DNA from 2 places in the Alkalibacillus sp. S2W genome. Region 2 is predicted to be linked to the other one. Evidence: predicted binding sites of a transcription regulator. Region 2 holds the regulator's gene; the other holds the start of a gene.
The links. Region 2 encodes Rex, which represses fermentation and respiration genes when NADH is low (regulators of the CRP and FNR family bind a similar motif). Its sites were predicted from a motif close to TTGTGAAATATTTCACAA; they were not measured.
Positions count from the first base shown of each region.

Region 1: ACKXGF_RS05535 (cytochrome ubiquinol oxidase subunit I) is a predicted target of Rex. The motif match lies at 8,093-8,110, and genes of this name have one in related genera.

Region 1 is NZ_CP177234.1:1,006,227-1,015,031, reverse strand. Features, by position in the region: gene ACKXGF_RS05575 (hypothetical protein) at 1-23, opposite strand, end outside; gene ACKXGF_RS05570 (hypothetical protein) at 258-962, opposite strand; gene ACKXGF_RS05565 (hypothetical protein) at 1,095-1,265, shown strand; gene ACKXGF_RS05560 (hypothetical protein) at 1,255-1,704, opposite strand; gene cydD (thiol reductant ABC exporter subunit CydD) at 1,855-3,567, shown strand; gene cydC (thiol reductant ABC exporter subunit CydC) at 3,564-5,252, shown strand; gene cydS (cytochrome bd oxidase small subunit CydS) at 5,514-5,609, opposite strand; gene ACKXGF_RS05540 (cytochrome d ubiquinol oxidase subunit II) at 5,626-6,639, opposite strand; gene ACKXGF_RS05535 (cytochrome ubiquinol oxidase subunit I) at 6,636-7,976, opposite strand; gene ACKXGF_RS05530 (sortase domain-bontaining protein) at 8,283-8,805, shown strand, end outside.
Region 2 is NZ_CP177234.1:478,625-487,429, forward strand. Features, by position in the region: tRNA gene ACKXGF_RS02660 (tRNA-Met) at 44-120, shown strand; tRNA gene ACKXGF_RS02665 (tRNA-Asp) at 141-217, shown strand; gene thiL (thiamine-phosphate kinase) at 375-1,337, shown strand; gene tsaE (tRNA (adenosine(37)-N6)-threonylcarbamoyltransferase complex ATPase subunit type 1 TsaE) at 1,350-1,799, shown strand; gene tsaB (tRNA (adenosine(37)-N6)-threonylcarbamoyltransferase complex dimerization subunit type 1 TsaB) at 1,796-2,491, shown strand; gene rimI (ribosomal protein S18-alanine N-acetyltransferase) at 2,495-2,941, shown strand; gene tsaD (tRNA (adenosine(37)-N6)-threonylcarbamoyltransferase complex transferase subunit TsaD) at 2,938-3,951, shown strand; gene ACKXGF_RS02695 (ATP-binding cassette domain-containing protein) at 4,177-6,129, opposite strand; gene ACKXGF_RS02700 (redox-sensing transcriptional repressor Rex) at 6,227-6,856, shown strand; gene ACKXGF_RS02705 (MDR family MFS transporter) at 6,936-8,336, shown strand; gene ACKXGF_RS02710 (SOS response-associated peptidase) at 8,338-8,805, shown strand, end outside.

The sequences.
Region 1 (8,805 bases), 530 kb from region 2:
GGCGATATATTTTCTTCACTCATAAAAAATACTCCTTTCTATAATTGAAATTTTTCAGCTTGGTACATACTTCATAATGAGCCACTATGACTAGCGTTTCAAAAGTAAAACCACAATCATGATGAGGGTTATAATGTCGTTGATTCTTTTCTTTTTACATAATTTTCTCTAAACCATCAAATATAAATAAATACTGTTGGCTAACATTAATGGCACTTAAGTTAAGTACCATTAACACCAACAGCATAACCCACTTATTAAGTTGTTAAATCACGTTTATCCCTTAATAAATCCACAATCTCATCTGAATCCATTTTATAAATATAGCGATCAATTTTTACTAATGGTTCACCTAAATAAAACACCAGTTGATTTTGCTTTTGATCACTCATTAATTCTAATGTAATATTTGATTGTACCACTGGTTGATAATAGCGACGTAACTCGACTTCTGACAACGTATCTAATATGTCTTCTATTTCATCCTCTTCTTCTAACTCTGTTACATTAACATCACCTGGGCTAAAACTCGTTTTAATGGTCATACTTGTGATATCTTCTTCACTAAGCTCATCTAAAAAAGCTTCATCCATGGTCGTAATTCCTTGTAAATAAGTATACAGACCCGTTGAGCTAATGACTATGATGCTAACAACCGTGAGCCATTGAATTAAACGTTTACTTTTTCCATCTATGTATATACGAATAATAGTAGCAATCACGGCTAATCCTAACGAAATCGGTAGCCAAGTAATGAGAATATCTGTCATCATAAATCGACCCGTTGCATAAACCATTCCAGTCAAAGCAAAGCCTAACATCAGTATGACGGTCATAAGTGGAGCCCACCACCATGCAAGATTATAAGACATAGCAACTCCACTGAATAACACAAGCATTAACGATAAAACTACCACCGAATCAAATTCAAGTAACACACCAATTCCCCCAAAATTTTTCAAACTTGATAACCCTTATTTTACCGATATAATTTGTAAAAATCAAAAAACTTTTCCAATTAAATGTCAATTAATCGTAAGGCTATTCATTACACGTTATAATAGAATGAGAAATTATGATTGAGGTGAAAATCAATGAAGCGAGTATTAATGATTGGACTTATTTTATTAACAGCAGTTTTAGCTGGATTAAACCGTTTATATCATCAACCTTGGTTATTTTGGGCTTCTTTAATTACGATTCTGGTCACATTAGCTATTGTAGTCATAACAGGTGTTAAACGAAATAAAGACGTTAACGACTGATTTTCTGTTCAAAGAAAACCTCTTCAACGTTAGTTCCGTCAACACGATTATTAAACTGAATTCCCTCTTGTTCTAAATGAACTTCTAGAGTGCCGTTATTTCCATAACGATCGGAATCATAATCAAATGCTCCCATTCCATCCTCTAACCCTTCTAAAGGACCAAGTATTGATTTTAAAATACGACCATCATGATCTATTAAGTCATATTGAATTTGGTATTGCCCCTCTTCTTCGAATAATTGAATTTGCTTATATGAGGTCCCTTCCCCTGAATAAGTTGACCAAGTCCCCAAATACTCTGATGGATTGTTAGGGCTTCCAGATTCAAATGGCTTTAAGGCTTGAGCCATTTCATCTACTTGTTCACTTGATTCATTGTTTTGTTGACAAGAGACTAATAACAGGCTAATGATTATGATTATACTTAATCGTTTCATGTTAACCCCTTCCTTTCTGCCCTAATTATAGATGATACCCACCTAAATGCATATCCGTCACGAAATTTTCACCCATAAACTAGCCATATTAATTAAAAAAAACGGACAAAAGGCGTACAATAGAAGGAGAATAACGAAAGGACGTTGTCGATGTCGCTATTAAAATCCTATGTGTCCCGCATAAGTCTCATTCAACTCATCAGTGTCCATTTAGTATCAGCCACGATGATTGTACTGCAAGCTTTTCTCATCGTTCACATTATTAATAGTATTTTTCTAAATAATGCATCCTTTCTAGATGTGCTGTTTTATTTAATTGGACTAATTATGGTGATGTCTCTTCGAGGGCTATTGACTTACACATCTGGACACATTGGGATTTCGCTTGCCAAAAATGCAAAAGCGAAGTTACGAATGCAATTAATCAATCATTATACGAAACAACCAATAGAACTGGCATCGCAGGGGCGTTCGGGTAGCAAAGTTTCGACATTGCTAAATGTTGTCGACCAAACGAACGCTTATTATCGTGAGTATCTACCGCAGATGGTCCGTGCTTCCATCGTGCCACTAGCGATCTTAATTATTATGTTTACTCAAAATTGGGTGTCTGGCGTTATTGTTTTAGTTACTGCGCCATTCATCCCGATTTTCATGGCCATTATTGGACTTAAGACAAGGGATAAATCAGAAGAGCAATTAAATGCGCTATCCAATTTTTCTGGACAATTTCTTGATTCAGTACAAGGTTTAACAACACTTTCCTTATTCGGACGTGCTAACAAGGAACAAGACTTGATTGAAAAAAGAAGTGACCAGTTCCGTGACGCGACACTTGGAGTGCTTAAGGTCGCCTTTACATCAGCATTTATGATGGAATTAATTTCGATGTTAAGTATTGGGTTAATTGCTTTAGAGCTAGCTGTTGCCTTGATTATTTTTGATTCCATTCTATTTACAACGGCTTTCTTCATTTTATTATTGGCACCTGAATTTTACATCGCTTTGAAGGATCTGAGTAGTGCCTTTCACTCTGGACGGGAAAGCATTACAGCAGGTAAAAAGCTTGAAGATGCTTTAAATGAACAAGTTGAGTCAGTTAATTGGGGAGATCAAACGATTGTCTCTGTCCCACCACGAATGACGTTCAGCCATGTAACATTTGCTTATCAGTCAGAACCAACTTTGAACAACATTTCAACGACAATAGAGCCAGGTGATAACGTAGCTTTAGTCGGACCTAGTGGTGCTGGTAAAACGACATTTTTACATGTCTTAGCCGGATTATTGCCCGTTCATAACGGGACGATTTTTATCAATAACTTAAAACAACATGATTTACGTGAAGACGTTTGGTTCCAACAATTAAGCTACATTACCCAATCACCTTATGTATTTGCTGGTTCAATTTACGACAATATCGCTATTAGTAAGCCAAATGCTCGTTTTGATGATGTGCAACAAGCAGCAGAGCGCGCCAAATTAACACCTTTAATCAATTCTTTAGAGAATGGACTTGAAACAGTTGTTGGTGAAGGAGGTCGTGGACTTTCTGGTGGGGAAAAACAACGTCTCGCCTTAGCACGTGCATTTTTAAAACAACCTTCACTGATCTTGTTCGATGAGCCAACGACAGGACTTGATTTAGAAACAGAACGGACCTTAAACCAAGCCATCGCTATTTTAAGTGAGAACGCAACCGTCATCACGGTCGCTCATCGTATTCATACCATCCAATCGGCTGATAAAATTCTAGTCATGGAAAACGGCGAATTGACCGCAGAGGGAACAGATGAAACGCTTCAGCAATCAAGTGCAACGTATAGAGCATTACTCGGTCGTCATGGAGGTGTTAACGCATGACAGGTCTAAAGTCGATCATTAAACAACTTTTAAAAGAAAAACGCGATATTCTTTTATCCATTTTATTTGGCTTTATCGGTGGGATTGCTGCTGTCGGCTTATTTAGTGCCAGTGGGTATTTAATTTCACAAGCAGCTCTTGGTGTCCCAATTTATGCGTTAACAGTCGTCATTGCTACTGTGAAGCTGTTAGGTTTCACACGTGCTGGTTCACGTTATATTGAACGGCTTGTCTCTCACCGCGCAACCTTTACGATGCTTAAACACATTCGTGTTCATTTCTTTCATCGTCTACAACAACTATCACCAGCCAGACTTGGTCGTATGAAGTCAGGTGATTTATTATCACGCGCTGTTAATGATGTTGAGTCGCTTCAAAATCTATTTTTACGTGTTTTGTATCCACCGATTGTCATTTTATTAGTTTTTCTCGCGACAATCCTTTTCACGGCTTATTTTTCATTATGGATGGCGCTATGGCTATTGTTCGGACTAAGCTTATCACTTATCATTCTCCCAGCGATATTTGCCTGGTTGCATCATGAAACAGATGAAGCAACGACTGAACAAGCAAGTGCTCTCTCCTCTGAAGCCACAGAAACATTGTATGGGTTTCAAGATTTAACGATTCACCAGGCTATTGATACGCGTATTCAAACATTTAGTGATTTAAACGATGACTATGAAAATGCTGTAGCGCGTAGTCGAATACGCGAACTCGTTCACCAAACGCTTGATGGCTGGATCGGCTTTGCGATCACATGGGGTGTGTTAGCGATTGGTAGTTATCTTAGCGCAGCTGGTGAGATGGAAGCTGCTTGGTTGGCTATGTTTATGTTACTTTCACTAACGGTTTTTGAGAACACATCACCTATGGCAGCATTTCCACAATATTTTCGTGATAATAAACAAGCAGCTGATCGTTTATATGCTCTAGATCAACCAGAGGCATCAGGTGAAGAAACATTGGACGATCAACAAATCGGAGCACAGTTTGATCAAGTATCATTTACGTATCCAAATGAAGAACGCCAGACATTAAAGAATATATCATTCTCTATAAAGCCAGGGTCTAAAACAGCCATTATTGGGGCAAGTGGCTCAGGTAAATCCACTATTCTGCAATTGTTATTAAATCTTGAACAAGTAAATGACGGAACCATTTTCATCAACAACCGAAATATCGACAATCTTATTCCGTCAACAATATGGGAACAAGCTAATGTTGTCATGCAAGATGATACCTTTTTTGCTGGAACTATCAGGGAAAATTTATTGTCAGATGCAAATGAAAATTCGTTACATGAAGCATTAAATAACGCATCATTAGAATCATTTAATTTAGACGACCCTGTATATGAAAAGGGTGATAACTTATCTGGCGGTGAAAAGCAACGCCTAGCGATTGCCCGCGTGTTACTAAGAGAAGCACCCCTTTGGTTATTAGATGAACCGACTTCTTCACTGGACCGAGTTACCGCTGAGCGCATCATGAACCAAGTCTACACACAAGCCCAAGAAGATACAGTGGTTGTCGTTAGTCATGAGTTAACTGGATTAGAAACATTCGATCAAATCATCGTACTCGACCAAGGTAAAATCGTAGAAACGGGTGATTTCAATACTTTAATGTCTAAGCAAGGCTATTTATATGAGCTTAAACAAATTGAAAAGGCTGTGCTTTAAAGCACAGCCTTTTCTTGTATCTTACATCACATAATTAAGTTTTGAGTTTTGTTAAAGTCCGTTGTTGATACTGTGATCCGCTTTCGGTGGACGCTTTCCGCAGGCACGGCTCGAGCCTCCTGGGAAGAAAAGCGCTTCCTGCGGGGTCTCGAGACTCGTGCTATTCCTGCAGGAGTCGCCACCTTCGCTACTCACAGTTCAACAACTTAATGCCACATCTTTTGACAATCAACATTGAATTTAAACATAGCAAGTTTTTTATTAATCTTTCCCACCTGGTAGAGCGACCCAAAAGGCCATACCTATGGCGCCTATAAGCACTAAAAATGGTGCATAAGTGATAAGAAAATCAGTCATCCTCGATCACCTCTCATTATTTTTTACCAGCGATATATTGATCATCAAACAAGAATAGTCGCATCAGCAGATACAACGATGGCAATAATAATAGTAAGCCAGCAACGAATGCCACAATTAATGAAATTGCCATGGCATCGTTTGTTACACTATCTGATACCGTTAAATGTGGATAGAGTAAATACGGATATTTCGAAATGCCATACGCAAAGAACGCAAAGGCAAATTGACCAATGAGTAAAATAAACGCTAGCCCATAATTCTTTTGTTTCCAAATTAACCAAACACTTCCGACAAAGAAAATAAACGAAATCGCAAACATCCACCATAGATTCATGAGAGAGTCAAAATGCTCTGGGTTGTGTGAGCGCAATTCATAAATAATCCCACTCGCTGTAATAATGGTAGGAAGCGCCCAAATAAGCGCATATCGCCGCAACAACGACGCTGCCTCCGTATCACCTGCGCGGTTGGCATACCAAGTTAAAAAGACTGAGGAAATATATAAAACCGCAATAATACTCAAGATTACAATGCTCCAAGTGAGCGGGCTCGAAAATAACGCCCAGTAATCCAATTGAGGTCGACCATCCATGATATCCACGAATCCACCTTCAGATACGGTTAAAACAACAGAAAGAGATGCTGGAATCACAAGCCCTGTCGCCCCGTACATAAAGGCATAACCACGGTGCCCCTGGCTTCCATAATTTTCAAAGGCATAATAAGAACCGCGAATGGCTAATAGAATTATTGAAATACTGACTGGAACTAACAAAATACTACCGTAGAAATAAGCTGTTGAAGGGAAAAATCCAACAATTCCTACGAAGAAAAAGACTAAGAAAACATTCGTTACTTCCCATACAGGGGATAGATAACGTTGAATGATCGCCGTTAGAATTCGATCTTTCCCTGTCAAAATACTGTATGCATTAAAGAACCCAGCGCCAAAGTCGACAGATGCTACAATCACATAACCAAAGAGGAACGTCCATAAAACAACCATACCGATAATCTCATAATTCATGAGCGATCACCACCTTGTTCGCCGAGTTCTAGTTCAACTGGGTTGTCTTTGAAAATCTTAGTTAAAACAACAGCCACACCGACACCTAAAATGAAATAAAGACCAGCAAATGCGACAAACATATGCCCCACATAAGCACTTTGTGTCGCTGCTTCATCAACTGTCATAACACCTCGTAAGATCCACGGTTGTCGGCCGAATTCTGCCATCCACCAACCCGCTTCAATCGCTAGAATAGATAGTGGACCGCCTGCAACAATTAACCAGCGCATTAGTTTCGAGGAAGCAACAGACCAACCACGCCATGAAGCGAACCAATAAATAAGCGACAAGCCAATCATGAACATACCGATCGTAATCATCGTGTCAAAGAAGTAATGCACGAATAACGGTGGTTGCTCATCAGTCGGCGTTTCATTAAGTCCTTCTACTTCCGCAAATGGGTCATTATGCGCCAGAATACTTAAAGCATATGGAATTTCAATCGCATATTCAGGTTCATTACCTTCACCTAGTACCCCGTATAAAACAAGTGGAGCTTCTGCTTCTGTTTCGAAATGCCACTCAGCAGCCGCTAACTTCTCTGGTTGATGTTCTGCTAAATATTTACCAGAAAAATCACCAACAATCGCTGTTGCAACTGCAAAGACAAGCCCAACTTTCATCGTTAAATGAAGGGCCTTTTTATGATAGTCATGATTAGAACGACGTAACAGTTTGAACGCCGCTACTGCTGCCAGAACAAAGGATGATGTCATAAAGGCAGTCGCAATCACGTGGGTGACTTTTGTCGGAGAAGCTGTATTAAACATCGCTTCGATCGGGTTAACGCCTGTCATTTGACCATCAACAATACTAAAACCTTCTGGTGAATTCATAAACCCATTGACTGTCGTAATGAAAAAGGCTGAAATTGCTGCACCAAAAGCAACTGGAACAAGAAGCAATAAGTGCTTTTTCTGATTCTCGAAACGATCCCATGTATATAAATAAATGCCTAAAAAGATAGCTTCAAAGAAGAAGGCGAAAACTTCCATAAATAACGGTAATGCAATCACGTGTCCTGCTAATTGCATAAATTCAGGCCATAGCAGTGAAAGCTGGAGGCCAATTGCTGTACCTGTTACAACACCAACAGCGACTAACACAACGAAACCTCGTGCCCACCGTCTAGCTAACATAATATAATGCATGTCATTCCGCTTAATTCCTACCCACTGCGCAATCATAATCATGAGTGGGATACCAACACCTAACGTTGCAAATATAATATGGAACGTTAAGGTGAGTAACGTTAACATTCGGCTACCAAAAACCGGATCTTCAAATAATGGCATTGCTCCCCCTCCTCTAAAAGGAATCAGTAATAAAATCTCCTAAATGTATTGTACCCTATTTTAACTCACCCGAAGCTTATCATTCGTGATAAATTTTTGGCGAGTGTGTGATGATTTTGTGAAGATGTTCACAAAATCCTTTTCAACTATTCATTAGACAATAAGCGACAAATTCTGATGTCGAAAAAACAAAACGTTTTTCCTATTTTATGCGAATTCATGATAAAATACTAGATTTATATATTATGTTGTCTTATGCTAACGATACATGATGAATTCACATTTTGACAAATAAGGAGGCATTTTGTGAAAAAGCTTTGGGTTAGTATGATTATTTTCTTAAGCTTTACCATGATTATTTTTGTTAATCCTGCCTACTCCTCAGAAACAACTGCCTATCAAGGATCATCGCATGAATCACTCACCCATGACTTGCCGAACAAACCAGCCATTACCCTTACAGCAGCTAAGCCAGAAATTACATACGATATTGACGAACATTCTGGAGAATACCGAGCTAAAGCGAATATTAATTTGTATAGCGAACCCCATACTTCTTACAAAACAAACATCAAACTTTCTCCTAATCAAGTGGTTAACCTGGTTGGTAAAACAGAAATCAATGACACAACATGGATACAGATAAGCATCCATAATGAAACTTATTGGACTCGAGATGCATTTTTAGATCAGATTTCACCTAAACAGACAAATCGTACTCAAGAAACTAATCAGAAAACTGATCATGAATCGAAGGCAACACAGAAAGAGAATGATTCTGAACAGCAGAAACAATCTAATAACGTGACCGATAAGTCATCTACTTCTA
Region 2 (8,805 bases):
CATTTTTAAGCTGTGGTCTCTTTAGAAGACTAACAGTCAATATCGCGGGGTGGAGCAGTCTGGTAGCTCGTCGGGCTCATAACCCGGAGGTCGTAGGTTCAAATCCTACCCCCGCAACCAAATTAAATTTTCAATAAAATGGTCCGGTAGTTCAGATGGTTAGAATGCCTGCCTGTCACGCAGGAGGTCGCGGGTTCGAGTCCCGTCCGGACCGCCATTTTATTTCAGACCATTTACACCTTGTGACGTTGATCGCAAGGTTTTTTTATGTCTTTTATGACATTTATATTATGATTAATCAAGACTGAAAAGATTTTCTTTATGGAGCGATTTTTGCTATGATACGTATATAATCATTCGAACGAGGGATTTGTATGAAAGAGCGGGAATGGCTTCAAGCGATTAAACCAAATTCCTATAGGCAATCATCTGTTATTAAAGGGTTTGGCGATGATGGAGCAGTGATTAAGCCACCTTTTGGTCATGAATTAGTGATTGTAACAGATGCTATGGTGGAAGATGTCCATTTTTCTTTAGATTATATGTCGTTATATGAAGTGGGATATCGTGTATTAGCAGCCAATATAAGTGATTTAATTGCTATGGGTAGTCAGCCACTTTATTATTTGGTTAGCTTAACTGTTCCTTCTCATTATCACGTTCAAGATATGGCTTTACTATATGAAGGTATGGGTGAGTTGGCTAAGGAAGCACATATGGACTTAATTGGTGGTGACACGACAGGTGGATCCCAATTAACAATTTCAATTACGGCTTATGGATCTGTTTTACCCCACCAAAAACGATTACGTCAGCACGCTAAACCAAAGGATATTGTGTTTACCACGGGTTATTTAGGTGAAGCTGGTTATGGATTTGATTTACTACAATCTAATCCTAATCAATCCAATTATTTTACTAACCGGCACAAAAAGCCAAAACCAAGATTAGCATTTACATATGTAAGCGAAAACTTAACTCGTTTAGCTTTAAACGATATTAGTGATGGACTTGCGACAGAATTAAATGAATTAGCAGAAGCTTCACAGGTTAATATCACGATTGAAGCAGATACTTTGCCAGTTCATCCAGATATGCAACATTTATCAAAAGACAAGCAATTAAAATATGCGTTAACGGCAGGAGAAGACTTTGAATTAGTCGGGACTTGTTCAAATGAGGAATGGGACATGCTTGAAGAGTTATGCGATACATATTCCATTCCAGTAACAAGAATTGGTACTGTGAGTTCGATGGCTTCACCAATGCCTCAAGTATTTCTTGATCAAAATAATCAAGCTCAAGTCCTTACGTCAAGTGGATATGAGCATCAATAATAGGTGGTTAAAATGTTTCAGTTTACAACGTTATCGGAAGAATCGACAAAACAACTGGCAGAAAGAATTGGACAACTGCTACAAGCTAATGATGTTTTGACCCTAGATGGTGATTTAGGAGCAGGGAAGACAACATTCACAAAAGGTTTAGCATCAGGCTTAGATGTGAAGCGAACGGTGAATAGTCCAACGTTTACAATCGTGAAACAGTATCGTGGGCGTTTACCGTTGTTTCATATGGACGTTTATCGTTTAGAAGATAGTGAAGAGGATATTGGATTTGATGATTATTTTGATAGTGAAGGTGTGACTGTGATTGAATGGTCACGATTTATAGAAGAATTTTTACCATCTGAACGTTTACGAATTTATATTGAAAAAACAGGTGATGACAAACGTTTAATCACTTTAACACCATATGGTAGTCGGTTTGAAAGATTATGTGAGGAGATCAAATCATGAATGTACTAGCAATTGACACCTCAAATCAGCCTATGAGTGTGGCTGTACTTAAAGAGGGGGTAATGGCGGCAGAACTTACGATAAATATGAAACGAAATCATTCGATTCAAGTGATGCCGGCAGTCGATTATGTGATGAAACAAGCAGACTTGAAACCTAAGGATATACAGCTAATCGCTATTGCAGAAGGACCTGGTTCATATACAGGTCTACGTATTGGTATGTCATCTGCAAAGTCATTAGCATGGTCACTCGACATCCCTATAGTAGCTATATCAAGTTTGAAAGTATTAGCAGCGCAAGTAACCGATCAAGACAAGCTCATCGCACCCTTTTTTGATGCGCGTCGTAGGAATGTCTATGCAGGTTTATATGAACGGACAACAACAGGTATTGAAACAATCCAATCCGACCGCAATGTTGCAATGACTGATTGGTTAAAAGTTCTCAAAGAAACGAATCGTGATGTGATTATAACGAGTTCAACAAATCATCAATTTACAGACGAAATCTACGATACTTTAGGTCAAAATGTTCGGTTGATCGACCCTGTTCTGCAATATCCGAAAGCGAGCATGCTTGCTTATCTAGCCATGTCAGAAGAGTCCATATCTGTTCATGCGCTGGCACCGCAATACCATCGCATGGTCGAAGCAGAAGCGAAATGGTTGGAAAAACAAAAGGAACGATAAATCATGTCAGAAGTACGTGTACGTAAAATGGAAATTACAGATTTAGATGATGTTATGGACGTAGAACGCGCATCGTTTACTTCACCTTGGAAACGAGATGCTTTTGAAGTCGATTTAGTCAAAAATCGCTTTTCATACTATTTAGTACTAGAGAAAAATGATCGGATCATTGGCTACTGTGGCGTTTGGATTGTTTTAGAAACAGCGCAAATAACCAATATCGCCATTTTGCCGAGTGAACGAGGGCATAGATATGGGGAAAAGTTATTTCGCCAAGTGCTTAAATTAGCTAAACAAATAGGTGCAGAGGAATTATCTTTAGAAGTCAGGCAATCCAATCATGTTGCCCAAAAAATGTATCAAAAGTTTGGCTTAAAAATTGTCGGACGACGTGAAAAATATTATCCAGATCAAGAAGATGCTTATGTTATGTGGGTGAACTTACAATGACTGAACAAAATGAAATCATATTAGCGATTGAAACGAGCTGTGATGAAACAGCAGCAGCAGTCGTTAAAGGTGGAACAGAATTATTATCCAATGTGGTCGCCACGCAAATGGATATTCACCAGAAATTTGGTGGGGTAGTACCTGAAGTGGCTTCACGACATCATATTGAACAAATGACAGCTGTGCTTGAACAAGCAATGGATGAAGCTGATGTTACATTTGATGATGTGGATGCTGTAGCTGTTACGCAAGGACCAGGATTAGTTGGTGCATTATTAGTCGGCGTTAATGCAGCGAAAGCGATTGCTTATGCACATGACTTGCCATTAATTGGGGTCCACCATATTGCGGGTCATATTTACGCTAATCGATTAGAGCAACCATTTGAATTTCCACTTTTATCACTTGTTGTTTCCGGAGGTCATACTGAACTAATTTATATGAATGACCATGGGGATTATCAATTGATCGGTGAGACTCGTGATGACGCAGCAGGGGAAGCGTATGATAAAGTGGCAAAAGCGTTAGAGCTACCTTATCCAGGTGGACCTCAAATTGATCAACTGGCTCAATCAGGAGAGGATACATATCAGTTTCCACGGTCTTATTTAGAAGAAGGATCTTATGATTTTAGTTTTAGTGGTTTGAAAACAGCGGTTATTAATAAGCTCCATCAAAAGCGCCAAAAGAATGAGACGATTGACAGTGAAAATGTCGCGGCATCCTTTCAAGCGAGCGTGATTGATGTCTTGGTTAATAAAACGTATCAAGCAGCCTTAGAACATAATGTGAAGCAATTGATTGTTGCTGGTGGTGTATCAGCCAATCAATCACTACGAGCACGATTACAGGAAAAATTCGAAGGTAGTGGCATTGAATTATGTATTCCACCGCTTTATTTATGCACTGATAATGCAGCGATGATTGGAGCGGCCGCTTCGATTCAGTATCATCGAGGTGATTTTGCAGGGTTAGATCTCAATGCCAATCCAGGATTAATGATGGATTAATTCTTCCACAGCTTTTACACAAAGCTGTGGAATTTTTTTATTAAAGATGAACAAAACAGGCTGTGAGCAAGTGGATAATTCTGTGGATAAATAACCCACAAGTTGTTGATAATGTGCATAACTTTGTTGAAAACCCAGTTTATCAAGAAATTTGCCTGTTGATAAATAAAAAACCCGTTCAATCTAAGATCAAGTAAAACTTCATCTTGATTGAACGGGTTTAAATTAATGACTTGATTCGTACATGTCCCATTGTTCTTGCAGCGTTTCCCATTCTTCCATCAGGTCATCGATCGCTTGTTGATTTTCTTGGATGGTATCATTGATCTCTTGTAAAGTTGAATAATCCCCAGCTAAATCTGGATCGTTCATACGTGATTGTTCATTTTCAATGATTTGTTCATGTTCCTGAATGGAGGACTCAATCGTTTCAATCCGACGTTCTAATTTTCTAAGATCACGTTTAACTTGTTTATCTTGCTCGAATTGTGATTTCGTGGTGTTCACAGAAGACTGTTGTTCCTGTTTAGCTGCTTCCATGGCTTGGATTTCAGCTTCTTCTTGTTTCTTCTCTAAATAGTAATCATAGTCACCAAGATACGTTTTTACACCGTGATGATTCATTTCGAGCACTTGTGTGGCAATGCGATTGATGAAGTAACGATCGTGTGAGACGAATATAATCGTGCCAGGGAAATCAGCTAATGCCGATTCCAGTACTTCTTTACTATCCAAGTCTAAGTGGTTCGTCGGCTCGTCCATAATCAGTACGTTGGCTTGTTGAAGCATGAGTTTCGCTAATAATACGCGCGCTTTCTCACCGCCACTTAGCATACTGACTGTTTTTAATACTTCCTCACCTGTGAATAAGAAGTTTCCGAGTACAGTCCGAACATCTTTCTCATTCATCAGCGGATAATCATCCCATAATTCATCTAAGGCCGTTTTAGAACGATTGAGCGTCGTTTGTTCCTGGTCATAATAGCCGAATTCGACGTTCGTCCCGACTTGGATCACACCATCGACAAACTCCATGCGTTTTAAAATAGCTTTTAATAAAGTCGTTTTACCGACACCATTCGGGCCAACAATCGCAATGCGGTCACCACGGTTTACATTAAAGGTCACATTTTGAAAAATCGGTTCGTCGACTGCTCCGTAACGCGCTTCTAATTGATTGACCTTAAGCACGTCATTACCACTTTTTTGTTTAATATCGAAGCTAAACTTAGCGGAGGCATCGTCTAAATCAGGCCTTTCGATCCGCTCCATCTTCTCTAGTTGTTTCCGTCTCGCTTGCGCACGCTTACTCGTTGAATCGCGTGCAATATTACGCTGGACGAAATCTTCGAGCCGTTTAATTTCACTTTGTTGCTTCTCATAGTGTTTGAGTTGCAACTCATAGTCTTCTTGTCGCTTCTGTAAATAATAGCTATAATTCCCGTTATAGCGCTTAGACGATTGAAACGCCACTTCATATACCACATTAACAGTCTGGTCTAAGAAGTAACGGTCGTGTGAGACGATTACGACAGCACCTTCATAACTATTCAAATAGTTTTCAAGCCAGTTCAACGTATTAATGTCTAAATGGTTGGTTGGCTCGTCTAAGATTAAGACATCTGGCTTGGCGAGTAACAATTTACCGAGCGCGAGCCGCGTTTTTTGTCCGCCACTTAAGTCATTAATCGGTGTTTGATAGTCAAAAGTCCCGAAATTCAGTCCTTGTAAAATGGACTTGATATCAGCTTCGTAGTCAAAGCCACCCATAGCTTGGAATTCGTTTTGTTTTTGATCATAAGTGGCTAACAATTGCTGATAGGACTCATCATCGTCAAAGCCTTCGGGATTAGCCATTTGCAGCTCTAATTCGCGTAATTCATACTCTAGTTTTACGATTTCACTGAAAACTGAAAGCATTTCATTCCAGATGGTTTCGGTTGAATCGAGTCCAGAATGTTGTGCTAAGTAGCCAATTGAGACATCTTTCGGTTTATATATATCCCCTTCATCGTAAGACGATTCGCCTGCCATAATTTGAAGTATGGTAGATTTTCCTGCTCCATTGCGGCCGACGATTGCGATTCGGTCACGATGATGTACTTCTAATTTAATTTTCGATAAAATAGTATCAGCACCAAACGATTTGCCGATATTATCTAATTGCATTACGATCATGATATTCACCTCAACGTGACCTAGTTTATCTTATAGTCTTACTATAAAGCAATGCATGACGATTTTAAATCGTTTTTATAAAGGAGATACCTTAACGATGGTTGATCAAAAAATACCAAAAGCAACGGCCAAACGCTTGCCGTTATATTACCGCCACTTAAATTCTATGCAACAACAAGGGAAACAACGCATTTCATCCAAAGAACTGAGTGATGCTGTCAAAGTCGATTCTGCCACCATTCGCAAAGATTTTTCTTATTTTGGTGAGCTCGGACGTAAAGGCTATGGTTATGATATTGAGCATTTGATTTACGTTTTTCGAAAAGTCCTCGACCAAGATGAAATTGCGCACGTTGCCTTGGTAGGCGTGGGGAATCTAGGCACGGCTCTGCTTAACTATAATTTTATTAAAAATAATAATACCAAAATCGAAATTGCCTTCGATACAAATGATGATAAAATCGGAACAACTATTGGAGGCGTGCCGATTTACAGTGTGAATGACCTCGAAAAGGAGCTCAGTCAAACTAATATTAATGTTGCGATTTTAACTGTCCCGATGCATGCGGCTGAAGAAGTGACTGAACGATTGGTGGAGATAGGGGTTGAAGGGATCTTGAACTTCACACCTGCTCGGTTATCTGTTCCAGATGATGTTCGTGTCCGTCACATTGATTTATCCGTGGAATTACAGTCACTCATTTATTTCTTAAAAAATGAGCAATAAACTGAGCGTATTACCTTTCAATTAACCTAGTAAAACAGTACAATAGTTCGTGAGACGAAAAATCAAAGGAGCTACCACTATGTCGAACGTGTCGAATAAATGGCTAGTCGTATTAGCCGTGCTGTTCGGAACCTTTACGGTTATTTTAAACAATAGCATGTTAAATCCAGTTTTACCGGAATTTATGAATATTTTTGATTCCGATGCGGTAGGCGTTAGTTGGATCTTAACCATCTTTATGATCGCGATGGGTATGACGATGCCGTTAACTGGCTATTTAGGTGACCGTTTTGGTCGTAAAAAAGTCTATATAATTGGTGTATGTCTATTTATTGTGGGCTCGATTTTTGGTGCTCTGTCATCAACGTTGACGATGGTTATAATGGCGCGTTCTGTACAAGGAATTGCGGGCGGTTTAATGTTGCCGAATGCGATGGCACTGATCTTTAATGCCTTTCCGAAAAATGAACGCGGATTTGCGGTTGGTACATATGGCATTTCGGTCATGATTGCACCAGCGATTGGGCCAACAATTGGTGGTTTAATCGCCGAAAACTTGAACTGGATTTATTTATTCATATTTAATATTCCGTTTGCTTTGTTAAGTCTGTTCTTTTCAACAAAATATTTAAAACCAACAGAGTCAGATCCGTCATTGAAGTTCGACGGGCTCGGCTTCTTAATGGTCACACTTGGTGTAGGGCCTGTACTATATGTTCTTGGTCAAGGACGTGAAATTGAAGGACTGGTTAATCTAACTAATGGCTTATTGCTCGCTGTGGGCATTACCTTTATTGCCTTGTTCATTCGTCATGAATTGAGACAACAACAGCCACTTCTTGACTTGCGTGTTTTTAAAATTAAAACTTATCGTTACTCAATTCTAGTCACATCAGCAGCTTCCATTGGATTATTTTCGACGTTGTTCTTAGTCCCGTATTTGATTCAAGAAGCATTCATGCTCGGAATTGTGACGACAGGTTTAATCTTCTTACCGAGCTCATTGCTAAGCGGTGTATTTATGAATGTCGGCGGGAAAATCCTTGATAAAAAAGGGCCTAAACTCGTTATTCCAACAGGCTTAATTATTTTGTCATTAGCGAGTTTTGCCTATGGTTTTGTGGAATTATCAACAGCGGTTTGGGTCATCTTCGTCATTCAGGCAATTCATGGCGCTGGACTTGGTTTCGGAAATATGCCGGCGACAACGGCTGGGATGAACAAAATTCCTGAGAACTTAGTTGCCCAAGGATCAGCGATGAATAACTTGATCCGTCAGTTTTCATCGTCGCTCGGGATTGTATTTTTCTCAGTCTATTATGAAATAAGGCGCGGTCATATGATGTTATTAGACGACTTCTCAACACAAGAAGCCACACTACAAGCGTTAAATGAAGCATTTATCGTAGCTGGAATTATTATTGCTCTAGCCATTCCAGCGGCTTACAAAATGAAAGGTGTCGATGAGGAGGAAAATTAATATGTGTGGACGATTTACGTTAACAGTTGGACCAGATATGTTGGCGAAGCGATTCGAAGTAGACGGAACGATTGCGTGGGAACCAAGCTATAATGTTGCTCCGACCCAAGATGTGATTGCTGTGGTTAACGATGGTGAACAAAATCGAATCGGACAGATGAGCTGGGGGCTTATTCCCTCATGGGCAAAAGACGAGTCCATGCGCCACAATATGATTAATGCCCGCCTAGAAACTGCTGATCAAAAACCGAGTTACAAAAAGTTATTAGTAAAACGACGCTGTTTAATTGTAGCGGATAGTTTTTATGAGTGGATGAAAATTGATGGGGAGAAGCAACCCGTTCGCATTTACTCACCTGATCAGGAACTATTCACCTTTGCTGGATTGTGGGATCGCTGGCAGACTGAAGCGGGAGAAAAAGTAACGTGCACCATCTTAACGAAGGAAGCAAACGATGATATGGCTGAG